One region of the Pseudoalteromonas fenneropenaei genome, then DNA from elsewhere that is predicted to be linked to it. Evidence: predicted binding sites of a transcription regulator. Region 1 holds the regulator's gene; each other region holds the start of a gene.
The links. The regulator FliA, encoded in region 1, starts transcription of late flagellar genes. The targets are predictions, from matches to a motif close to CTAAAGNTNNNNNNNNNNNNGCCGATA.

Region 1 (8,073 bases):
GTCGTTACTCGTGAAAACGCTTCACAAAATATGGGCGAGCAGGTTAAGAATCAGCTAGGCAATGAAAAGTCACTGTTTATTGCCAGCGGTATTTTGGCCGTGATGGGGATTGTGCCTGGAATGCCACATTTAGCCTTTTTAAGCTTTGCGGCATTTTTAGCTTATCTGGGTTATTTCTTACAAAAACAAAAAGCCCAAGCCGCGCAAGAAGAAGCCGAGCAAACCAGTAAAGGTGGCTCAGTAGCGAACAAAACGATGCAACAAGACCACAAAGAATTGGGCTGGGACGATGTACAACCCGTTGATGTAATCGGTTTGGAAGTAGGTTATCGTTTAATTCCATTAGTTGACCAAGCTCAAGGCGGTGAATTGCTAAGCCGTATTAAAGGCGTGCGGAAAAAGTTATCGCAAGAATTAGGCTTCTTAGTGCCACCAGTGCATATCCGCGACAATCTTGAACTTGATCCGAACGCGTATCGCATTACGTTAATGGGCGTAGGGACGGGTGAAGGTGAGCTTAAGCATGGTGATGAGCTGGCAATTAATCCCGGTCAAGTATTCGGTCCGATCAGAGGCACCGCGACTAAAGATCCTGCCTTCGGTCTTGATGCGGTATGGATTAAACCAGATCAGAAAGACGAAGCCCAATCTCTAGGTTATACCGTAGTAGACGCAGCAACTGTGGTTGCAACCCATATCAGCCAATTACTGACCAACAATGCCTCGTTACTTTTAGGTCACGAAGAAGTGCAAAACCTACTAGATATTTTAGCTAAGAGTCACCCACGTTTGGTTGAAGGTTTAGTACCAGATGTATTACCGCTTACGACTATCGTTAAAGTTTTACAAAATTTACTCAATGAAGGGGTGGCAATTCGCGATATGCGCTCAATTGTACAAACCTTAGTTGAGTACGGCCCACGCAGCCAAGACCCAGATGTACTCACGGCTGCAGTCCGTATTTCACTGCGGCGTTTGATAGTTCAAGATGCCGTTGGCAACAATAATGAAATCCCTGTCATAACATTGGCGCCTGAGTTGGAACAGATGTTGCATAACTCACTTCAGAACGCAGGTGATGAGGGTGCAGGTATCGAACCAGGCCTTGCTGAGCGGCTTCAGAACTCACTGAGAGAAGCCCATCAAACGCAAGAAATGCTAGGCGAACCTTCAATCTTATTAACCTCAGGAATGTTACGCAGCGTGCTTTCACGATTTGTCAAACATACCATCCCAGGCCTTCGTGTGATGTCGTATCAAGAAGTGCCAGAGGAGAGACAAATCAAGATAGTCAGCTCAGTTGGACAGCATTAATGAGTAAGGGGTTGTCATATGAAGATCAAACGTTTTTTCGCCAAAGATATGCGTACAGCTTTGAAAGAAGTGAAAGAAGAACTTGGTGCAGACGCTGTGATCATGTCAAACAAGAAATTGGCGGACGGTGTTGAAATCGTTGCTGCTGTTGACAATGACCGTGCCCCAACTACTAAACCTGAGCCAGCACAACAAGCGCCTCGCGCAACAGCACAGGTCGCTTCTGAAGCCGCGCCACGCTTTGTTCGTCCTGAGCCAATGCGTGCTCGCCCTGAACCACAAGCAAAAGTGGCAGACTCATTACAAGCCTTATTAGAAAGACAAACAGCTCGTCCGCGTTCACCTGAGCTTGCGTCTATGTTCTCTGAATCTGGTATCAACACTGAGTCAGTTTATCAGCCAAAAGCAGCCCCTGCTTTTAGCAAACCCGCTACCCGTCCAGCAGCAAAAGCGCCTGTGGCAAATTTTGCTATGCAAGACGATTTAGACGGTGATTTTGGTGATGAAATGCCAACTCGTCAAAATTCTGGCGCAGCAGGCAATGAAATGACACAAATGCGTGAAGAAATGAACGCTATCCGTCAACTTCTTGAATTTCAATTGTCTGGTTTGATGCAACAAGACTTAGCGCGTCGCGACCCAACTCGTGCGTGTTTAATTGACCGTTTAAAAGGTATGGGTGTAAGCGAAGACGTTGCTGACCAAATGGCATGTTTTATCCCTGATGACGTATCACGTAAAGAAGCGTGGAATGCGTTACTTGGTATGGTTGAGAATCAACTACACACCACCAACAATGAAATTTTACGCCAAGGCGGTGTTTTTGCACTGGTTGGCCCAACTGGTGTAGGCAAAACAACTACTGTTGCTAAGCTTGCAGCATTGGGTGCACAAAAATTTGGTCCGGAAAATGTGGCGCTTATCACTACCGACACTTACCGTATCGGCGCTTATGAGCAACTCGCTACTTATGGTCGTATTATTGGTTGCCCAGTAAAACAAGTAAAAGATGCACAAGAATTGTCAGAAGTGTTATATCATTTACGTAACAAGCGCTTAGTTTTAATTGATACAGCAGGCATGAGTCAGCGAGACTTACGCTTAACTGAGCAATTAAATACCTTAATGAAGAATGCAAGAGTGGATATTCGCAGCTATCTTGTATTAAGTGCCACAGCACAAATGAACGTATTGCAAGAAACTGTGCGTCACTTTAAGAAAGTTAATCTAAGCGGTTGTATCTTCACTAAACTTGATGAAAGTCTAAGTTTGGGCGAGATTATTAGTATTGCGATTCAAAATCGCTTGCCGATAGGGTATCTTACCAACGGTCAGCGAGTGCCAGAGGATATTCGCGTGGCAAATGCGGAAAAACTCATCAAAAAGGCTGAGCAATTGTTCCTGGCACGCTCAAAAGCTCAACATTCGAGACGTGTACCGGTGGCGTCTCAAGCAGTAGGAATGTATGATTAACACAGTATTAGATCAAGCAAGTGGTCTGCGTAGAATGAATCAAAAGAAAAACCACGGCGTCAAGGTCATCGCAGTGACAGGCGGTAAAGGCGGAGTCGGAAAGACCAATGTGTCTTTGAACACGGCTATTGCCATGGGACAACAGGGCCATCGCGTATTGGTACTCGATGCTGACTTGGGTCTTGCTAACTGTGACGTCATGCTCGGTCTGCGCGTAGAAAAGAATTTATCCCACGTTTTGTCTGGCGAGTGTGAGCTGGACGAAATCTTAGTTGAAGGCCCAGCTGGCATCAGAATTGTGCCTGCAACTTCAGGCTCGCAAAGCATGGTTGAGCTGACACCTGCTGAACATGCTGGCCTCATCCGCGCTTTTAGCGAACTTAACACTGAGTTTGACGTCCTTATCGTCGACACCGCGGCGGGGATTTCCGACATGGTGTTGAGCTTCTCGCGAGCGGCGCAAGATGTGATGGTGGTGGTGTGTGATGAGCCTACGTCAATTACCGATGCGTATGCGCTTATTAAAGTGCTGAGCCGTGAACACGGCGTGTACAAATTTAAAATAGTGGCCAATATGGTGCGTAGTCTCCGTGAAGGCCAGGAATTATTTGCTAAACTCTCCAAAGTGACTGATCGTTTCCTCGACGTGGCTTTGGAGTTAGTAGCAACGATCCCATTTGACGAAAATATGCGTAAATCATCACGCCGTCAAAAAACCATCGTTGAGTTATTTCCAAATTCGCCTGCTGCAGTGGCATTTCGTGGCCTCGCTAGCAAGGCGGCAAAATGGCCCATTCCACATCAACCGTCCGGTCACTTAGAGTTCTTTATCGAACAACTTGTTAATGGATAGGTATGGTATTGGTGACTAAAACCATGGGGTATCAGACAGAGAATCACTTGCAGTTATTGGTAGAGCGTCATGCGCCACTGGTAAAAAAAGTGGCCTGTCACCTCATTGCCCGTTTGCCCGCAAGTGTGCAACTCGATGATTTAATTCAATCCGGTATGATTGGCTTGATTGAAGCGAGCAAAAATTTTGACGCCACTAAAGGCGCCAGTTTTGAAACGTTTGCTGGGATCCGCATTCGCGGCGCCATGCTGGACGAAATTCGTCGTGGCGATTGGGCTCCACGCTCTGTGCATCGCAATAATCGCATGGTCGCAGAAGCCATCGCCGAGCTTGAGGGTGAGCTTGGTCGCGAGCCAAAAGACACTGAAATCGCTGCAAAACTTGATATTAGTCTGGATGAGTACCATCATATTTTACAGGATGTAAATTCCAGCAAAATATTGGGAATTGAGGATCTTGGTGTTGATGAGGACGTCATTACCACGGCAGATCAGGATTTGACACTGGACAAACCGTATAATGTCGTTAAAAATGAGCGCTTTAACCAATCACTCATCGATGCGATCCAAACTTTACCCGAGCGTGAGGCACTGGTATTGTCGTTGTATTACAATGATGAAATGAATTTAAAAGAAATCGGCCAGATACTTGATGTAAGTGAGTCTCGTGTTAGCCAAATTCATGGCCAGGCAATGCTTCGCTTAAGAGCGAAGATCAATGACTGGGTCAACTAAGTTTACAAGTAAAATAGGTTCAAACCTCACTGGAGGATGTTTTGGATAAGAACATGAAAATTCTCGTGGTTGACGATTTCTCGACGATGCGTCGAATCATCAAAAACCTGCTCAGAGATTTAGGTTTTACAAATGTTCACGAAGCCGATGACGGTAGTACAGCCCTGCCAATGCTGCAAAATCAAGAATTTGATTTCGTGGTAACCGATTGGAACATGCCGGGGATGCAAGGTATTGACCTGCTACGTGCAATTCGTGCTGACGCAAAATTAAAGCACATTCCAGTACTGATGGTTACTGCAGAAGCGAAGAAAGAACAAATCGTTGCAGCAGCGCAGGCGGGTGTGAATGGTTATATTGTCAAACCATTTACTGCGGGCACGTTAAAAACGAAGCTCGAAAAAGTATTTGAGCGTTTAGGCTAATAACCAGAGGAGAGGCTTATGTCGGTAGGTGCAACGCCTCAGATCAGTCTTGAGCAAGCCAGATTACTGGTTGAATATCTAGAGCAAGGTGAACAACAAAAAGCAGATCAGCTCATTATGGAGGCTGCCAGTAAAGAGCAGTCAGAGTTATTTGCCGAAGTCGGTAAATTAACCCGCCAATTACATGAGTCGCTCAAAAACTTTGAACTGGATACTCGCTTAGCTGATTTGACGACAGAAGCGCTTCCTGATGCTAAACAACGTCTAAATTATGTGATGGAAATGACTGAAAACGCGGCAAATAAGACCATGGATGCAGTCGAAGCCAGTCTCCCTCTTGCACAACAGCTTGCTGAAGATATTTCGCATATCAAACCCACTTGGGATCGCTTAATGAATCGCGATATCCAACTCGGCGAGTTTAAAGCGCTATGTCATGATATTGACCGCTTTATGCAATCTTCACCTAATCGTACTGACGAATTACAAATGTTGATGACCAATGTGCTGATGGCACAGGATTATCAAGATTTAACTGGTCAGGTGATTAGACGCGTGATTGAATTAGTGCGAGAAGTTGAAGATAGTTTGATCCATCTCCTAACGGTGTTTGGTACTACGGATGTAAGTTCATTAAAACAAAAACGAACAGAACAGGTCCGTGAGCAATCACAACCAGATGAGCTGTCGGGACCGGAAGGACCAATCATTAATCCAGAACTACGTGAAGATGTGGTCTCTGGTCAAGATGAGGTTGACGATTTGCTATCCAGTTTGGGCTTCTGATAGGAGAGTAGGTGCATGAGCTTTGAAGTCGATGAAGATATATTACAAGACTTTCTAGTAGAAGCCGGCGAAATATTAGAACAGCTCTCCGAGCAATTGGTTGAGTTGGAAAATAATCCCGACAATAGAGAGCTGCTCAATGCCATATTCCGTGGCTTCCATACCGTAAAAGGTGGCGCAGGTTTTCTTAGTATGACCGAGCTTGTGGATGCTTGCCACGGCGCGGAAAACGTATTCGATGTCCTACGTCAAGGTCAACGCCGCGTTAATGCTGAGTTGATGGACGTTATCCTGCAAGCTTTAGATACTATCAATGAAATGTTCGCGCATATTCAGAACCGTGAGCAACCAGACCCAGCCGATCCTGCCTTACTAGAAAGACTTCATGATTTAAGCAAACCAGAATCTGAAGACGAACGTCATGCAGTATCAGAAGAGCCAGAAGAAGTTTATCAAGCTGCGCCTCAAGTCGAAGCTGACCCATTTGAGCATGACGACATATTTTTCGACGCGCAATCAGAAGCCAAACAGCTAGTAAGTGATGATTCCGGGATTGACGAAATTACCGAAGACGAATTTGAAGCACTCCTAGATGAATTGCATGGTGCGGGTAAAGCACCTAACCTTGCGCAAGGTACTGACAGTAAAACTTCTACAAGTAATGACGATGGCGACATTACTGACGATGAGTTTGATAAACTGCTTGATGAGCTGCACGGCGTCGGTAAGTTTGGTGCGGCTGCTGAAGCTGGAAAACCTGTTGAGGACGCTAAACCTGCTGCACCTATCCCTACCCCAGAAAGCAAACCAGTTAGCAGTGGTAGTGACGACGACATTAATGATGACGAGTTCGAAGCCTTATTGGATGAGCTGCATGGTAAAGGCAATGCGCCTCGCTCGGTAGAGGAGGAAGCTGCCGCTAAACCTCCGGTTGAGTCGGCAAAACCAGCACCAGCGGCAAAAGCTGCAACTCCTCCAGCGCCTAAGCCAACCCCAAAACCAGCTCCAACCCCTGCGCCAGCCGCAGCGATGGATAATGACGATTTTGATTCGCGCCAGACAGCAGCTGGTGGAGCTAAAAAGGCGGCCCCTGCAGCGCAAGCGGAAACCACAGTGCGAGTTGACACTAAACGTCTAGACCAGATCATGAACATGGTCGGTGAGTTAGTATTGGTGCGAAATCGTTTAGTCAGCTTGGCGTCAAACGCCAGTAGCGAGGCCATGAGCAAAGCGATTTCTAACTTAGATGTAGTGACTGCAGATTTACAAGGTGCGGTAATGAAAACCCGCATGCAGCCTATCAAAAAGGTATTTGGTCGTTTCCCGCGCGTAGTGCGTGATTTGGCGCGTAGTTTACGCAAAGACATCAATTTGGTGTTGGAAGGTGAAGAGACCGATCTCGATAAAAACTTAGTTGAGGCATTGGCCGACCCATTAGTGCACTTGGTTCGTAACTCAGTTGATCATGGTATTGAAATGCCTAGTGTCCGTGAAGCTGCAGGCAAGCCCCGCACAGGTACAGTGACATTATCGGCGTCGCAAGAGGGTGACCATATACTTCTAACCATCCGCGACGATGGCGCGGGGATGGACCCAGAAAAGCTCAAGAGAATTGCGGTGCAAAAAGGCGTTATTGATGCTGACCAAGCAAGTCGCTTATCTGATACCGAAGCGTACAATCTGATTTTTGCTCCTGGTTTTTCGACCAAAGAACAGATTTCAGATATTTCAGGCCGTGGTGTTGGCATGGATGTGGTTAAAACCAAAATTGCGCAACTGAATGGTTCAGTCAACATCCAATCGCAATTAGGTGTAGGTACGGTACTAGAAATTAAAGTACCGCTGACATTAGCTATTTTGCCAACGTTAATGGTGATTGTAGGTCAACAAACCTTTGCGTTGCCATTAGCTGGGGTGAATGAAATCTTCCATTTGGACTTGACTAAGACTAACGTGGTAGATGGACAGCTGACTATTATCGTGCGTAACAAAGCCATCCCGCTGTTTTATTTAGAACATTGGTTGAAACGCGGTGCCGACCGTTCGCGGCGTAAAGCTGAAGGTCATGTGGTTATCGTGCAAATCGGCACAAAACAAGTAGGCTTTGTGGTGGACTCGTTGATAGGGCAAGAAGAAGTGGTCATTAAGCCTCTTGATGCGCTATTACAAGGGACTCCTGGTATGGCAGGCGCGACAATCACCTCTGATGGTGGTATAGCATTGATCTTGGACGTACCAAACTTACTGAAACATTACGCCAGCAGGTAGGGGTAAAGACCCCACGAAAATACTGATAGACAAGTATTGATGTGGTGCCCAGTGCACCACTTTTTAGATCTGAATTGTTAAAAATGAGCGTGCCAATGGCAGTCAAAGTATTAGTTGTAGATGACTCAAGTTTTTTCCGTCGCCGGGTCACAGAGATATTAGAACAAGACCCTGAAATCAAGGTTATTGATTATGCGGTTAATGGACAAGAAGCGGTTGA
Region 2 (8,073 bases), on a different contig from region 1:
CTATGCTGCGATTCCAATGGTAACAAGGCAACATGATTAAATCACTATACAAATGTAGCGCTTCGGTCGCGATGGCGAAATCGGCATCACCGCGAGCTGCAGCGTCAGAGATCTGCTGTGGCGTGCCTTGGTGCATATGCAGCGACACTTTTGGGTACTTATTCATAAACCCTTTGATCACCGTCGGCAAGGCATAGCGAGCTTGCGTATGAGTCGTCGCGATATTGAGTTTACCTTGATCTGGCAACGTATGCTCATTGGCTACTGACTTAATGCTTTCGACTTTAGACAAAATTTGTCTAGCAATATTAATGATTTCATTGCCAGCAGGGGTAACGTGGGTTAAATGCTTACCACTGCGGCCAAAAATTTGCACACCGAGTTCATCCTCAAGCATACGCACTTGCTTGGAGATCCCCGGCTGCGAAGTATATAGACTCTCTGCCGTTGCAGAGACGTTGAGATTGTGGTTCAATACTTCAACTATGTATCTAAGTTGTTGTAATTTCATAGTTTAATTCTTATTAATTATTGCTATGGCAAAGTATGGCACAGAAAGTCAGCACAAATCCGCAAAGCGTCTCACACCCGTTAAGTCATGCACTGACGCATGGAGGTCAGCAGCTTGCTCACTGTCGTGTTAGCATTTGTCCCGATGCTCTAGGCTAGCATAAAACATTATTGACAGATAGCCAGTTGATTATCCAAATGCTGTGAAATAACAACATTGCACTATAATAAAAAATGATGAATTGCTTTGAATTTTACCCTGTTTGGTCTTAATCCTATCCACATTAAGCCTAATTCATGTAAGATAAAAAACAATGCGCGAAAATGTTAACAAAGAGATTGGACTATGGTTGTTACGGTTATCATTATACTGATTGTTGCACTTATTGTGATTGCGGTATGGGTCAGTGCCGTACAGCAACATAAAGAGAAGCAAGAAGCAGAACGTCGCAAAGAGTTAGCAAGACAGAAAAAAATCATTGAAGAATCCGAAGACGTGATTTTAAACGCCTGTAATATTCCCATGTCCGATACCATTATTCGTATCATCCAACGCCGTGTTTGTGATGCTTTAGCGGTTATGGTTGAACTCTCCCCAACTTCACGTGAACTAAAAAACCGCCTCCACGAGTCTAAGGAACGTATCAACGCGAACATTGAAAACGCCGATGCTGAACGTTTGGTGATGCCAGATAATGACAAACAAATCGTCGCTTTAGTGCAAGGGATCAAAAAACTGCGTCAAGTTCTGCGTTCAGAGCATAGCAAAGGCAAAATCGACACTCAGGTATTTGTCAGTGAAGACAAAAAGCTAGAGAAATTACAGCTCAGAATTAACGTTGAATCACAAATTAAACGTGGCCGCTCTGCTCGTGCTGCCAATATGATAGGCTCAGCCCGGCAATATTTTGAAAAAGCCTACGCGACCATTTGTACTGTGACTTATTCTGATGAGTACGTAACAGAGAAAAAACAAGAACTCGAAAAGCTGTTAGAAGAAATAAGTACTGAGCTGAAAGCCTCAAACGCTTCGTCAGTTAAGAAACGGGCTGAAAAAGAACGCGATGACTTAGACGTGTTATTCGCACCAAAGAAAAAGTGGTAAATACCACTTTTTCTTTGTCAGCGCGCTACATCGTAAGCGCAAATTTGATAATAAACAACACCGTCAATACCCACACACTGATGCTGATATCGGCGCTGCGCTTACACAGCACTTTGACCGCTGTATAAGCAATAAAACCTAACGCGATACCATGGGCAATTGAAAACGTCAGCGGCGTCATCAAAAGCACAACACTCACTGGAATGGCGTCTGTCATATCATCCCAATTCACAAACTTAAGATTCTGTAACATCAGCACTGCGACATATAAAATCGCCCCCGCCGTTGCGTACGCTGGCACCATATACGCCAGTGGCACAAAGAACATCATCGCAAGGAAGCACAGACCCACGACCACCGCCGTTAAACCCGTTTTACCACCCACCGAAACACCCGCAACTGATTCAATATAAGAAGTAGTCGTTGAAGTACCAAGCGCAGCACCTGCAATCGTTGCTGTACTATCAGCGGATAATGCGCGTCCTAAACGTGGCATATGACCTTGGCTATCAGCAAGGCCGGCCTTTTGCGACACAGCCACCAAAGTGCCCGAGGTATCAAACAAATCGACAAATAAAAACGCAAACACCACACTCAACATTGAAATCTCAAAGGCTGCGGCTATATCCATTTGCATAAAAGTAGGGGCAATCGACGGTGGCATTGCAAAAAAGCCATGGTAGTCCACTAAGCCCAGTCCCCAAGCAATCGCTGTCACGAGAAAAATGCTGATCAGTACACCACTTTTCACATCGCGGAACATCAAACCTGCAATGACAAAAAAGCTGATTATCGCAAGTAATGGACCTGCTTCAGTGATGTTCCCCAACTGCACAAACGTTGCTGGACTTGAAACAATAATGCCGGCATTTTTTAGCGCGATTAATGCCAAAAATGCGCCAATCCCAGTCGCAATAGCCTGTTTTAGTACTAGCGGAATGGCTTGAATCACCCATTCACGGACTTTAAAAAGACTTAATACCAAGAACAAGCAGCCAGATAGGAATACTGCCCCCAAAGCCGCTTGCCAAGTATGACCCATACCGAGTACCACACCATAAGTGAAAAACGCATTGAGACCCATACCTGGTGCCAACGCTAATGGATAATTTGCCCAAAACCCCATAATGAAACAACCAATGGCTGCAGCCAAGCAAGTTGCAACAAAAGCGGCACCATGATCCATTCCTGCTTCAGCTAACATCGCAGGATTCACAAATACGATGTAAACCATAGTGACAAAAGTCGTTAAACCAGCAATCACTTCACGTTTAGGAGTCGACCCTTGCGCTGTGATAGAGAAAATTCGTTCGAGCATAGGAGTTTGCGTTAAAAAGTGGAACAAGTGCTTGGATTTTAACACGAATCGCAATATAAAGAGGACAAAATAAGCAGTTTTCGACTAAACTAAGGCAACAAACCGTTGTTGAGTAGCACCATGGCACAGAATCCTTTCCAGCAAAATGATAGCGTCGATTTAGAGCAACAATTAAATAATGTCCTCACTTTCGTTGTTGGTGGCGTTGTTGAAGGAGCTAACGAAACACAATTCAACCCAGATGATGCTTTGCAAAAAGGCCTACTCTACCTCAAAGATCAGGATTTTCCGTTAGCCGCGAAATGGCTACGTAATGCCGCTTTAGATGGCGATAGTAAAGCGCAGTTTTATATGGGTTTACTCTTTATGAAAGGCCAAGGTGTACCACAAAGCGTGTACCACGCTGCAGCTTGGTTGTCGCTGGCTAAAAGCCAAGGTTTTAGTACGGCTACACCGGTACTGGATGATATTCGTAAATACCTAACTACACGCCGTTTTAAAGAAGCAGAATGTTACGCCGCCACCTTATATGAACAAATTCATCAACTGCATTACTTTCAGCAAGTAAAGAAATAGATTAATACTATCAAATGGTTAACTTTAACCTCGACGGAAAAGGCAAAAAATCGCTCAAAAAATAGAAAATTTAGCTTGCCAGTGATTACTGTATGAACTACTGTATATGAATACTGTATATAAACCCAGTGAGTAGAACATGCTGCAATCAATTTCTGTAACACGTATTAAAAGCTATAACGCCGCATCAGAACCTGTGGTGCAGGTTATTCATACTGAAGACGAAATTTCTGCTAGTTTAGAGTTGTTAAAAGTGCTGCATAGCTGCAACCAAAAACAAGGTTGGACTTTGCTTATCGCCCCAGACAACGTACCAAACAAAGCCATGTTGCAGTCATGCTCGATTGATTCCAGCAAATTACTGGTGATCCGACAAAAGCATTTGGTAAACTTACCTTATGTACTTAACTCAGCGTTGCACAATGGTAATTTCGCAGCTGTGATCACTTGGACTGATATTGTTTCACCAAGCCAGTTAGATGCCCTTGCGCTTACGACTCAGTCTAAAGCTCAGCTCTATTGCTTTACACGGACTCGACATACAGCAACGCCTGACTCCTTACTGATGTGTTAATATGACTTGTTACTGTGGTAACGACCTCAGCTATGCAAATTGCTGTGAGCCGTTTCATCTTTATCACCAAACTCCAGCGCAGGCACTGCAATTAATGCGCTCTCGGTATAGCGCTTATGTGCTAAAAAATGCTGCTTATATTCTTGATACCTATGGTATTGAGGAGCAAAAAGAGCATACCGAAGCGGATATTTTAGCGTTTGCCAACGCAGTTGAATTTATCCGTTTGCAAATTGTTACTGCGGACCAACCCGATGTGGTTGAGTTTAAAGCGTTTTATTTAGCTGAAAATAAACTGGGTGTGGTACACGAGCGTTCAACTTTTGCCTTGGAAGGCACGCGTTGGAAGTACATAACTGGTGAATTGTTTGCACATCCTGAACAAAAAGTATCTCGAAATGACCCTTGCCCTTGCTTAAGTGGTAAAAAATTTAAACAATGCCATTTGCGCTAAATCTAAGACGTTATTTTTTATTTATTGCTATGCGGTTGTTGTCATCTGCTTGTATAAGCTGATTTGAGCCGCGAGTTGTCAATAGGTCACGTCAAAGCGTGTTTTTATTGATTGGGCCGAGTGCTTAATTGAGGTTTTTACAATGTGCATGCAGCAACACAAGAGTATTGTGCTGAGTAAACGCTGCTCTTTCTCAATATATCAAGACTGCTTCGCAGCAAGATGAATTAATACTCGGTCTATTTGAAGCCAGAGCGATATTGGCTCAGTTTACTCGCCTCAATCACTTAGCAAACCTATGCTCATGGTGAGTCACTTATTTGCCACCAAACTTCAAGTAGTTTGGCTATATATTTAGGCAGACACCTGCAACATGCTTTGCGGTTTTCCAGAGGCGAGTTGATCATAAAACGCGGCCGCATCAATTGGCAGCTCGTTTGCCAATTGCTTAATGCCCTGCAATTTACGTCTTACCGCTGGCTCACAGTTATCAACGATATGCAACGGAATATGTTTTTTATCGTTACGTATGGTTAAAGGCTCTGGTTGTAAGCAATCTTTTAAACGAAATGCCGCCATACCAAAATTTTGCACCACAAAAGCATCTTCCTCTGCAACTAACATGTCAAAGGTTTCTGGGGCTAACGCGCGTTGCGGACCAATTTGTAATTCTTTTCGTAACTGTTCTTCACTGCGCTCTGGCGCTTGTTGCACTGATTGCGGAAGATGAAACTGTGCAAAATCCAATGCATCTTGAGAAAGCATGGCCAACAACAAACCAAATTCGCCTCGGTCACCAAAGTGCACCGATTCATTGAGTTTGCTATCAAGCTGACTCTCTCTGAGTAATATTCCATCAATTTGCATTATAAATAACCGATATTCGCAAGTTCTAGAAATTTATCGGCATAATTTCAAAATTCTTTAGTTTTTTTCTTTACTTAAAAATTCATTTTGCTATTATCAGCGCCGTTGCTGAGGAGGGGTTCCCGAGCGGCCAAAGGGATCAGACTGTAAATCTGACGGCACTGCCTTCGATGGTTCGAATCCGTCCCCCTCCACCAACATCCTTTCAGCGACACACAATTTGTGGAGGGGTTCCCGAGCGGCCAAAGGGATCAGACTGTAAATCTGACGGCACTGCCTTCGATGGTTCGAATCCGTCCCCCTCCACCACCCCCCTCTCTGAGGGGATAACCCAGTCAAGAAAAGTCACTCTCTCTTTTTAAATCAACAAGATTATCACTCTAAAAAATAACGTGCACTTATCTCTTCTCTATGACTTTGCAAATGCAGTTTCTACATAAAAACTTAGTGCAACTCAATATTCGCGTTAAATATCAAATAGCCACACCGCCTATTAAAACTGCTTGGCTAATTGCCTAATTTGTACTTTTGCCGCCGAATAGGCTGGAAAATAGCGCGCAACTAACAACCAAAAAGCCGGGCTGTGATTCAGATGCTGGCGATGCGCCAACTCATGCACAATCACGTAATCAATACATTCTTGAGGTAAACTTGCAAGCAGTAAGTTAAAGGTTAAGCGCCCTTTACTATCACAACTTCCCCAGCGGCTTTTATACCATCGTACTTTTACGCTGGTAACATTCATCCCCATCTGCGCTTGCCAATAAGCTAATCGTGCCATCAACCATGGCTGCAACTGCGCCTGCAAGAAACGATGCTTTGCCAACATCCACTGCTCTGGCTCACCTTGTAGCGTTATCACCTTGCGCTCGTCATCAATACAGTCATGGCCATCAGCAACTATCTGCAGTTGATATACTTCGCCAAATAACCACAAAGTCCGCTGTTTTGTTTCTTGCTCTGCAATACTTTGCGCCTGACTTTGCGCTTGATATTTCATTACCCACTGAGTTTTACTGGCAAGCCATTCGTTCAACCAAGAATGCGAGATAGTACTGGGCGCATAGACCCAAACTGTGCCTTGCTTAATTTTAATCGCAACGGTTTTACGCTTTTTACTCAGCCGCAGTTGGTAAGGAAATGACATAACTACTTCCAAAAATCAGACCTTTACTATTCTACCTGAGAAATTTACTGCTAACCTTATAGATATTGTCACTTTGTGGAAAGCACCTATGGAAAGTAAACCACTCTGTCGCTACTGTTCTCCCGATGGCCATACATGCACTGAAATCGATATGGGCTCAGGCTTTTGTTTCTGGCATGACAATAAATTTGATAAAAGTGGCTTAGAGCTCGCTCACAAGCTAGAACGCTATGCTAAGCGGGGCGGACTGCTGCAGGGCTTAGAGCTGAAAAGAGCCAACCTAGAAGGCCTCAATCTAATCAATCTTGAACAAAACTCAGGGTACGACCTTTCCTACTCCAATTTTTATCGCGCAAATTTACGTGGTGCGCATTTGTTTAATAATGCCATTTGCCATGCGTCGCTAATGAAAGCAGATTTACGCGAAGCAAACCTACACTGCACCGATCTGCGTAATACCAATTTACTTGGTATTAAACTTGATAACACACGGATTGATAACATTAATTTAGGTGACGCTTTGGCACAAGAGCAGCAAGCCAAAGACGCCCGAAGTAAAGGTAACCAAGAGGAAGCGCTGGATTATTATCAGCAATCGGAAGAAATTTATCGTATTTTGCGCAAGGGAGCAGAGCAACAAGGTTTGTTCCAAATGGCAGGGACATATTTGTATCGCGAGCTGCAAATGCGTCACCAGCAATACCCGCGCGGCTCTAAACGCTGGTTGTTTTCAAGTTTCAGTGATTTCTTTTGTGGTTATGGCGAAAAGCCAGAAAACGTGATCCGCTTTTCTCTTGGGATGATCTTTATCTGCGCCATTTGTTATTTTTTCTTGGGTGTCAGTTTCCAAGATCAACTATTAGTGTTTAACGCTAAGGCGAGTTGGCAAGATAACCTCTCGGCGCTTTTAAACAGCTGCTATTTCAGCGTAGTGACTTTTACCACTTTAGGATATGGCGATATTACACCTGTTGGCGTGTCTCGCTTTGTCGCGGCTTTAGAGGCCTTTACTGGCAGCTTCACTCTCGCCCTATTTGTGGTGGTGTTCGTCAAACGCATGACGCGCTGACGAAAGCCTTAATCACTGACAATTTCACTACGTAGTTGATCTAAAAAGCCATACATATAGTCAGTCCTGCGCTTGGCTTCGGCTTTTGCCGCGTTGGTGTGCATGCCATCTTGAATATGCAGCAATTTGATAAAGAAATGATCTAAGGTATAGCGTTTGTCATTAGCCTCTCTGGCTTCACAAAATGGGTCTTCTGCGTGATAGATATGTCGCGCAATCGCCCCACCTACTTTCATACAACGGCTAATACCAATGGCACCAAGCGCATCCATTCTGTCAGCGTCTTGGACAATTTTTGCTTCTAAACTGGTTGGTGCAACATTTGCGCTAAAGCTATGGGCAACAATGGCATGGTGAATTGCAGCAAGTTTGCTTTCATCATAACCATAAGCTTGTAAAAAAGTCACCGCCTTGTCTGCTGCTAACTTTGATGCAATCGCTCTGTCTGGATGA
Region 3 (8,073 bases), on a different contig from region 1:
AAAGTTTAAACTACCCGCCTCTCTTTGCATCTGCTCAGCGAACCTAGCCGACAATAAGTGGCTGACTCGTCGGGCAATCGCCGCCCCCGAATCCAACATCACACATTGTGCGCTGAGGTTAGAGCTAATCTGCTTCGCAATAATTGGAAAATGCGTACAACCCAATACAACCACATCGACTGTTTTAGCAATGTCTATTTTTGCTAACTCTTCAGTCACAGCTTCGCTAACGTCCTGCTGCAGCCAATAAAAACGTTCGGCTATAGAGACTAATTCAGTAGAATGGTGCAGGTCGACTTGGCAATCTGCGGCAAAATCACGGATAAGGTTTTTCGTGTAGCTATTGCTAATCGTGGCCGGAGTGGCAAGCAAAGCAATATGACGTTGTTGTGATAACTGTGCAGCAGGCTTGATAGCCGGCACCACCCCAACGACCGGAATTTGAGTTAATTCACGAAGTGCAGCTAAGGCTTGAGTTGAGGCGGTATTACAAGCTATGACTATCATATCGATAGTCTGTCCCCAAGGCATATCGGCAGCCAATAATCCTGTAAGACGCCTAATAATTGTTGCTTGGCTTTGCAAACCGTAAGGCAGCAGAGCATTGTCCATCACATAACTATAATGCGCATTGGGTACTGCTTGTTGGATATGTGAAAGTACTGACGTGCCACCAATACCCGAGTCAAATACCAATATATGAGGCAACAAAGCAAAATCCCCGATAGCGCATAAAAGTCGCCGCAGTGTGCCACGCCTAAGCGTAAAAATAAACCCAGCATACGCTGGGCTTCATGTATTAGTTCGGTATATAACCTAAGCTTGTCACGACTCTTTCTTACTTAAAGTATTGAAATAAGCCTGAGCATAGTCCAAAAACTCTTTCAAACGCGCTTGCCCTTGATTCATCCATTCCATGATATCAGGCAGCTGTTTCTCAATCCCCAGTGCTTTACCTTGGCCATAGATGTCTTTCAATCCTTCATTGAGCGGCTGTACGGCTTTAGCCGCCTGCTGAGCAGGGTTTGTTTCTTGATATTGGCTGATAGCAGCCGAACGTTTAGTTTGCTTCAAATCCATCGAGAATTGTGCAATTTGCTCATTGTCTAAGCTTAACTTTTTGGCTTCATCAAAGGCTTTATCAAAATCGCCACGGAAGAATGCATTGCTGATATCACGAATGTCTTTCATCATGCCATTAATGGCTTCTTGCTCAGCATCGTTAAGCTCTCCATTAACACTGATTGAGAACTGCACTTCGTGACTCTGCTTGGCGGTGGCGGCAAAGCTGGTGTTGTTGCCAGATTTTTGCGCCGCAAACCCTTGTTCAGCCTGATACGCATCGTTGAAGGAAATGACAATTTCATCGCCTTCTGCGGTAGTAAAGGCAAACTCAGCTTGATTCTGCAAACTGGCATACTGCGCGGCACCAAACATCACGCCTTGAGGCTGCTTCGGACCGAACAGCTCTTGCTCAAAGTCATCAAGACCTTTATTGATGCCTTCGTGTGACTTCGCGATACCGTCTTTAATGTCATCATCCAGCAAGCCGGAATCTTCCAGCAATTTGCTGGCTTCACCGACTCCAGCCTCAACCCCTTTACGAGCTTTGCCTAGCATCTCTTGCAGTTCATCATCACTTTTGCCGTTGACCTTCGCCATATTGACGGCGCCTTTAACAAAATCAAGGACGTTTTTGACCACCGCCTCAAAGTCAAACAGCGGTTTGTCTTTTTCAGCCTTATCTGTTTTCTTCTCGATACCCAGCGCTTCATTGAGTTTGTCCTGCAGCATTTTTGCAGATGCTTTAAACTTGTCACCAACGTAGCTATCGCCCAACGCAGTATGTGCTTTAAGGCCTGGCTTGCGAGTAAGCGGAAACTTATCCAAGTTTGGCTGGAAAATCCCCGTCTGTTGACCCACTTTCATCATTCTACTCCGTTAAATACCCAACTCTGTTATCGGCTATCTAAGTTCAAACTTAACACCTTTGTGCAAAAAAACAGCGATTTTTTTGTACTAAACTGGACAAATGCCATTCGCTCCCTAAAATAGCGCGACTCTTTTAAGGCATTTAGTATAGAAAAGGTGGTTCCATGGCGGTACTTCAGATTGATCCAGCACACTACGAAACGCAGTTAGCGGAAAAGGCAGCACGGATCTCAGCTCAATTTGCGCGCTTTAACCCCCCTGCACTTGAGGTTTACGACTCTCCCGCCAGCCATTATCGTCAACGTGCCGAATTTCGCGTATGGCATGACGGTGAAGCGCTGTACCACATCATGTTTGACCAAGAAACCAAAGAAAAAATCCGCGTTGATCAGTTCCCTGCCGCCGCACCACTTATCAACGAAATGATGCAGGTAATGGTAGAGAAGCTCAAAGGCAACGAAGTGCTGCGCCGCAAACTGTTCCAGATAGATTACTTGTCGACCTTAAGTGGCGAGATTCTAGTCAGTTTGCTGTACCACAAACCGCTTGATGAAGCTTGGATGCAGGCCATGCAGACGCTACGCGCAGAACTACAAACACAATATAAAGTTGACTTTATTGGTCGTGCACGCAAACAAAAAGAAGTGCTCGGTCGCGACTATGTCACTGAGCGACTCACAGTAAATGGTAAAGAATACGTATACCAACAAGTCGAAAATAGCTTTACCCAGCCCAATGCCAAAGTAAACGAAAAGATGTTGGCGTGGGCGCAGTCTATTGCCGCAAACTTACAAAATGACCTTTTGGAACTTTACTGCGGCAATGGAAACTTCTCTATCGCACTTGCTGGACATTTTAATAAAGTACTGGCCACTGAAATTGCCAAGTCGTCAGTTCAGTCCGCACAGCTTAACATTGCCGCCAACGGGGTAACCAATTTAGATATCATCCGGATGTCGAGCGAAGAGTTCACGCAAGCGATGAAAGGTGAAAAGCAATTTTCACGATTGAATGGTATCGACCTAAAAACTTATAACTGCCAAACCATTTTGGTTGACCCACCTCGTGCGGGTATGGACGAGCTGACATGTCGCCTCGTAGCTGAATATGACAATGTGATTTATATCTCGTGTAACCCAGATACGCTGGAACGTGATTTAGAACTGCTATCGCAAACTCATCAAGTAAGCCGAATCGCCATTTTTGATCAGTTCCCTTACACCCATCATGTTGAGTCTGGGGTCTTTCTAACCCGCCGTTAAAAAAGCAAAAACCCGGTTTGAAACCGGGTTTTTTATCTGCTTATTGCTTTTTCGCAAGATAGTTTATCAAGGCAGCAATGTCTTCTGGTTCACGAATTTTGGCTTCGTGTAAACGCAGCTTATACTTGCCATTGACGATAAACGTCGGTACGCCAGTTAGGGCACGCTTTTCCTGCAGGTTTTTCTGGTCGCGAGCCATTTTAGCCGCTGCTGTGCGCACCGAGAAGCTGCTGTAAACCTTATCAAAAGTTTGCTCATCAACGCCTTGCGCGATGAAAATATCTTTCATATCGGCTTCTTCATTAATCTTTGCGCGCTTGCCATGAATATGATTAAAGATAGCACTGATCAGTTTGTCTTTTTCAGGCAGGGCATCAGCGGCAGCGAGTGCTTGAGGTAGCATAGTTTGCACTTTAGGATCACGCGGTCCAACAAAATCAACGTGGCTCTTCTTAAACGCGACGTCTGAGTCTAAATGTGGTTTTACATTGGCAATAATCGGCTCAAACGCATTACATGCTGGACAGTAAAAAGAGAAGTACTCGGTCACTTCAGGTTTTTTGGTGGCGCGTTCAGCAACCACTTCGTAGTGCTCACCCTCAACATACTCGGTGGCGTGCGCCATGAGCGGCAATAGTAGCCCTAAAAAAGCTACTTTAAGCAAGTTCGACATAGTTTAATTCCTTATTTTTTTAATAAATATTGTACTAGCTCATGAAGCTCATCTTGGCTTTTCAGTTCTGAAATATTGAGCTTATATTTATCATTAACGATAAAGGTTGGGACGCCCGTCAATGCACCCGCATCAGAAAACTTCTGCTGCGCATCAGCCATGGCCTTTTCCGCCGTCAGCACTGGCATACTGACCAATGCAGCATCAAACTCAAGTTCCGAAATGCCTTGCGCAGCCATAAACTTTCTCAGCTCAGCCATAGAGTCTAAGCGCTCGCGTTGCACATGGATTGTATTAAAAAGTCGCTCAGCGATTTGATGCGCTTTGCCATTTTGCTTGCCGATGATGTACGCATAACTTAGGTTGGTTTGAACTTGCGGTGAAATACCACCGAGAAAGTTCACATGGCTTTTCACAAAGCTGGTGCCTTTTGGCAGGCTATTTTCCAATGCAATGGCAACGGGTTCAAAACGAAAACAGTGGGGGCAATAAAATGAAAAGAACTCGGTTACCTGATTTTGTGCACTTCTTTCAGTATTCAAGGTGGTGTAATGTTTACCATCTTCAAAATCGGCAGCCCATACCGCTGCAGGTAGACATAACAGCAGCAATGCATATTTCAACTTATTCAACATATAACTCTCTCATTATCCAAATGCCAGACTAAGTGGCGGCGCCTGCAATGCAAGCAATTGTTCTTGTAAATAGCCCAGTTGCTGTTCCCAGTATTTGTCTGTTGCAAACCAGGAAAAGTTCCCCACAAAAGCAGGATCCTGATGGCGCTCAGCAAGCCACGCCATGTAATGTATCATGCGCATCGCGCGGAGCGGCTCTATCAAAGCCAGCTCTTTGAGATCAAATGCACGATACAACTCATAACCACTTAATAGCGCATCCAACTGAACCTGCCGTGACTGAGTATCACCGCTTAACATCATCCACAAGTCCTGAATCGCCGGACCTTGGCGACAATCATCGAAATCAACCAGACACAACCCATCAGTGGTTGCCAAAATATTGCCAGCATGACAGTCACCATGCAAACGGATTTGTGCTTTTGGCTGATATAAAGAACCGCATATCTCTGTGATTTCTTTCACAATCTGGAAAAATTGCTGCTGATATGGCGCCTTGACTAAACCACTTTGCTGTAAAATCTGAGTCGGTTGTTGCAAATGAGTGGATAAATTTAGCGCCGGTCGGTGAGTAAAAGCGGACTGTGCTCCTTGGCTATGTAAACGCCCAAGCACTTGCCCCAACAACTCGAGATTATCTAAGTTATCAACTTCAAAACTACGCCCGCCGACACTTGGAAACAGCGCAAAGCCAAACCCCATATGCTGATGTAAGGTCTTGCCGTTGATAGATAAAGGCGCCACCACGGCAATGTCCGCTGCTGCCAACTGCGCCATGAAAGTATGTTCTTCTAATATCTGCGCTTCGCTCCAACGCGCAGGGCGATAAAATTTGACTACATAGCGCTGATTGTCATCAGCCCGAAACTGGAATACCCGATTTTCGTAACTATTGAGTGGCAACAAACCACTTTCAGGATAAATACCCGTGCTTTCAATTGCATCTAAGATGCACTCAGGTGTTAAGTGGGCAAAACAGAAGTCACTCATTACTTTTGTTACCTTGTTTAAAGTTACAACAAAAAAGCGGGAAAACCCGCTTTTTGTATTGTTTGTTAAAACACCAGATCAGCGTGTTTTAAAGAAATTAGTCTGCTGTGATATCGCTAAATCAGGCTGTTCAATTGGCGCTATCGTAAATTCAAACTCAGTCACTGGCTTGTTCAGCGTATAGGGGTCTATCACTATCGACAATGGTACATCATGGGATTGCCCTGCATCTACTGTCACTTGCGTTTTACCCAAGAGTTGGAAATCACTTAAGCCATTTACCTTAATATCATAAGTCATGGTTTGTTGTGATTTATTGATCACTTTTAAGGTATAAGTATTTTCGACTAAGCCGTCAAAATTGACTCGATACAACTGATTACGGTCACGGATAATATCCAATTCCATTGGCTTACGCATGGCAATATTGACCACCAAAGCCACACTTAAGGTGACAAGAATAAGCACATAACCCACCAGTTTTGCTCTGACTGCCTTGGTTTTCTCGGTGTGCGATTCAAGGTTACGCTCTGTAGTGTAAGAGATAAGTCCGCGCGGATAATTCATTTTATCCATCACCCCATCACAGGCATCAATACAAGCACCGCAGTTAATGCACTCGTACTGCAGGCCGTTTCTTATGTCTATTCCAGTTGGGCACACTTGCACACACAAATTACAATCAATACAGTCGCCTAAACCTAGCTCTTTGGGGTCTTGCTTACGACCACGCGGGCCACGATTTTCACCACGCGCAGTGTCATAGCTAACCGTAAAAGTATCTTTATCGAACATGGCTGATTGGAAACGTGAGTACGGACAAATGTGTAAACACATAATTTCCCGCATCCAACCCGCATTGCCGTAAGTGCACAATGCGAACACTGCGACGCTTAAGCTCGCGTAGCCACTGGCAGAAAAAGTAATTAAATCGGGAATTAACTGGCGAATAGGCGTGAAATAACCAACAAAAGTAATCGCAGTGTAGGTTGAAAACGCCAGCCAACTGAAATGTTTGGCCGACTTGCGCATAAACTTATCAGCGTCCATTGGCCGCTCATCGAGCTTTTTGCGCTGATTAGCGGTACCTTCGAGCTTTTCTTCGAACCAAATAAAAATAAACGTCCACACCGTTTGTGGGCACGTATAACCGCACCATACACGACCATAAAAAGTCGTGACCACAAATAAAGCAAATGCCGCAATCATAAAAATAAAGGCAAGAATGGTGAGATCTTGCGGCAATAAGGTCAAACCAAAAATATTGAACTGCTGCGCCATTAAATCAAATAGCACCGCTTGCTTACCTTGGAAATTCACCCAAGGTAATACCATAAACGCCAACATCCCAACAAACCCAATTCGCTTGCGTAACTGTTGATGAAGCCCGGTAATAGCACGCACGTAAATACGATTTCTCGGATTAAAACGGTCAGGATGGAGATCGCTTGGCTTTTGGATCTTCACCTCGGTGGGGATATTTTTGACTTTGATTTGATTGTCCATCGAAGCTCCTTAATCGCATCGCTCGGATCAATAGGTCACTTGCTACATGCCGACGCTCGGCAATGACCTTTGTTTTGCATGGATATTATAAGCAATGCTCGATGGGTTTTGACAGCTTAAGCGTAAATTTAGCGATAACTTAGCACTTGACGCTGCAATCCCCTGAATAAGGAACTTGCTTTTATTTTCTGCATTTTATTACACTGGGCAGAATAATAAGCTCGTTGAGATCAAACACAGGTGCAAAAATGAAGAAGTTTCTATTTTTGGTAGTGGTCGTGTTGGCATTTTTTACCATTGACCATCCACTCATCAAAGAACAGCGTGACAAGCTGCTCGGTGAAGGTATGGAAAAATTAGGTGAAACCAGCCAACTGCAACGAGCGCTTGCAGCGAAAGTCGCGCGCGGAGAAATTGAACGCGCGATGAGTTTGAGCGAATCGGAACATAATTATATTCAAGACGCTTTGCTCACTGACACTAAACTACAGGAATTCCATGTGCGCTATTGTGTCCGTAACGAATTGAATCTGTATTTTTATGAAGAGCGCTTAGCGGCTATCTGCGAAATCGTCACGCGCAATTTGAATGACGCGAATAAGTAACCCTGAGTACTCGAGATGCTAGATTTAAAGCAGTTCAATCAACGACGTGCCGCGTCATTCAATCAGCAGCGAGCGCTGCTGAAAAGTCTCAGTAGTGGCAAAACCTGTTGCTGCGAACACTGCAAGGCACCGCTGCAATTAGATTTACACAGTACGACAAAACAAGGTCGGGTTTATTGTAAAAAAGGCTGCACCGATATCCTCTTGGAACTCGGTGCGTAACTCAGTGGTGCGTATCTCTCGGCTCTAGTCAAATAAGACTTGAGCCGCAGCCTCAATCAACATCACATAATGCGGCGCAAACTCGGCCGCTAAGTCAATTTGCTGCTGTAAAAAGGCAGTTTCAGCGATACCTTGCTGCTCACAATAGGCGGTGATCTGTGCCGACTGCAACGCAAAGAAGCCCAATTGCTCGGTGCTTTGCTGCAAAGCTTGCTGCAATTCAAGTGACTGACCTTGCGCTGTTAGCA

Region 2: the regulator FliA is predicted to act here: its motif matches at 5,439-5,465, upstream of ACFOEE_RS07515 (VC2046/SO_2500 family protein).
Region 3: the regulator FliA is predicted to act here: its motif matches at 1,960-1,986, upstream of ACFOEE_RS20040 (DUF5610 domain-containing protein).

What each region holds. Positions count from the first base shown of each region.
Region 1 covers NZ_JBHRSD010000010.1:96,072-104,144, reverse strand. Annotated here, with positions in the region: gene flhA (flagellar biosynthesis protein FlhA) at 1-1,314, shown strand, start outside; gene flhF (flagellar biosynthesis protein FlhF) at 1,333-2,787, shown strand; gene ACFOEE_RS04595 (MinD/ParA family protein) at 2,780-3,640, shown strand; gene ACFOEE_RS04590 (RNA polymerase sigma factor FliA) at 3,664-4,374, shown strand; gene cheY (chemotaxis response regulator CheY) at 4,416-4,799, shown strand; gene ACFOEE_RS04580 (protein phosphatase CheZ) at 4,818-5,585, shown strand; gene ACFOEE_RS04575 (chemotaxis protein CheA) at 5,601-7,853, shown strand; gene ACFOEE_RS04570 (protein-glutamate methylesterase/protein-glutamine glutaminase) at 7,949-8,073, shown strand, end outside.
Region 2 covers NZ_JBHRSD010000011.1:384,120-392,192, forward strand. Annotated here, with positions in the region: gene cysB (HTH-type transcriptional regulator CysB) at 1-511, opposite strand, end outside; gene ACFOEE_RS07490 (hypothetical protein) at 857-1,615, shown strand; gene ACFOEE_RS07495 (NCS2 family permease) at 1,641-2,933, opposite strand; gene ACFOEE_RS07500 (tetratricopeptide repeat protein) at 3,054-3,509, shown strand; gene ACFOEE_RS07505 (SulA-like leucine-rich domain-containing protein) at 3,649-4,083, shown strand; gene ACFOEE_RS07510 (YchJ family protein) at 4,085-4,537, shown strand; gene ACFOEE_RS07515 (VC2046/SO_2500 family protein) at 4,892-5,404, opposite strand; tRNA gene ACFOEE_RS07520 (tRNA-Tyr) at 5,517-5,601, shown strand; tRNA gene ACFOEE_RS07525 (tRNA-Tyr) at 5,629-5,713, shown strand; gene ACFOEE_RS07530 (M48 family metallopeptidase) at 5,898-6,551, opposite strand; gene ACFOEE_RS07535 (ion channel) at 6,640-7,620, shown strand; gene ACFOEE_RS07540 (HD domain-containing protein) at 7,629-8,073, opposite strand, start outside.
Region 3 covers NZ_JBHRSD010000048.1:1,227-9,299, forward strand. Annotated here, with positions in the region: gene murI (glutamate racemase) at 1-711, opposite strand, end outside; gene ACFOEE_RS20040 (DUF5610 domain-containing protein) at 826-1,932, opposite strand; gene trmA (tRNA (uridine(54)-C5)-methyltransferase TrmA) at 2,097-3,194, shown strand; gene ACFOEE_RS20050 (thiol:disulfide interchange protein DsbA/DsbL) at 3,235-3,867, opposite strand; gene ACFOEE_RS20055 (thiol:disulfide interchange protein DsbA/DsbL) at 3,879-4,502, opposite strand; gene ACFOEE_RS20060 (serine/threonine protein kinase) at 4,515-5,492, opposite strand; gene ccoG (cytochrome c oxidase accessory protein CcoG) at 5,571-6,998, opposite strand; gene ACFOEE_RS20070 (hypothetical protein) at 7,247-7,603, shown strand; gene ACFOEE_RS20075 (hypothetical protein) at 7,619-7,825, shown strand; gene ACFOEE_RS20080 (UPF0149 family protein) at 7,850-8,073, opposite strand, start outside.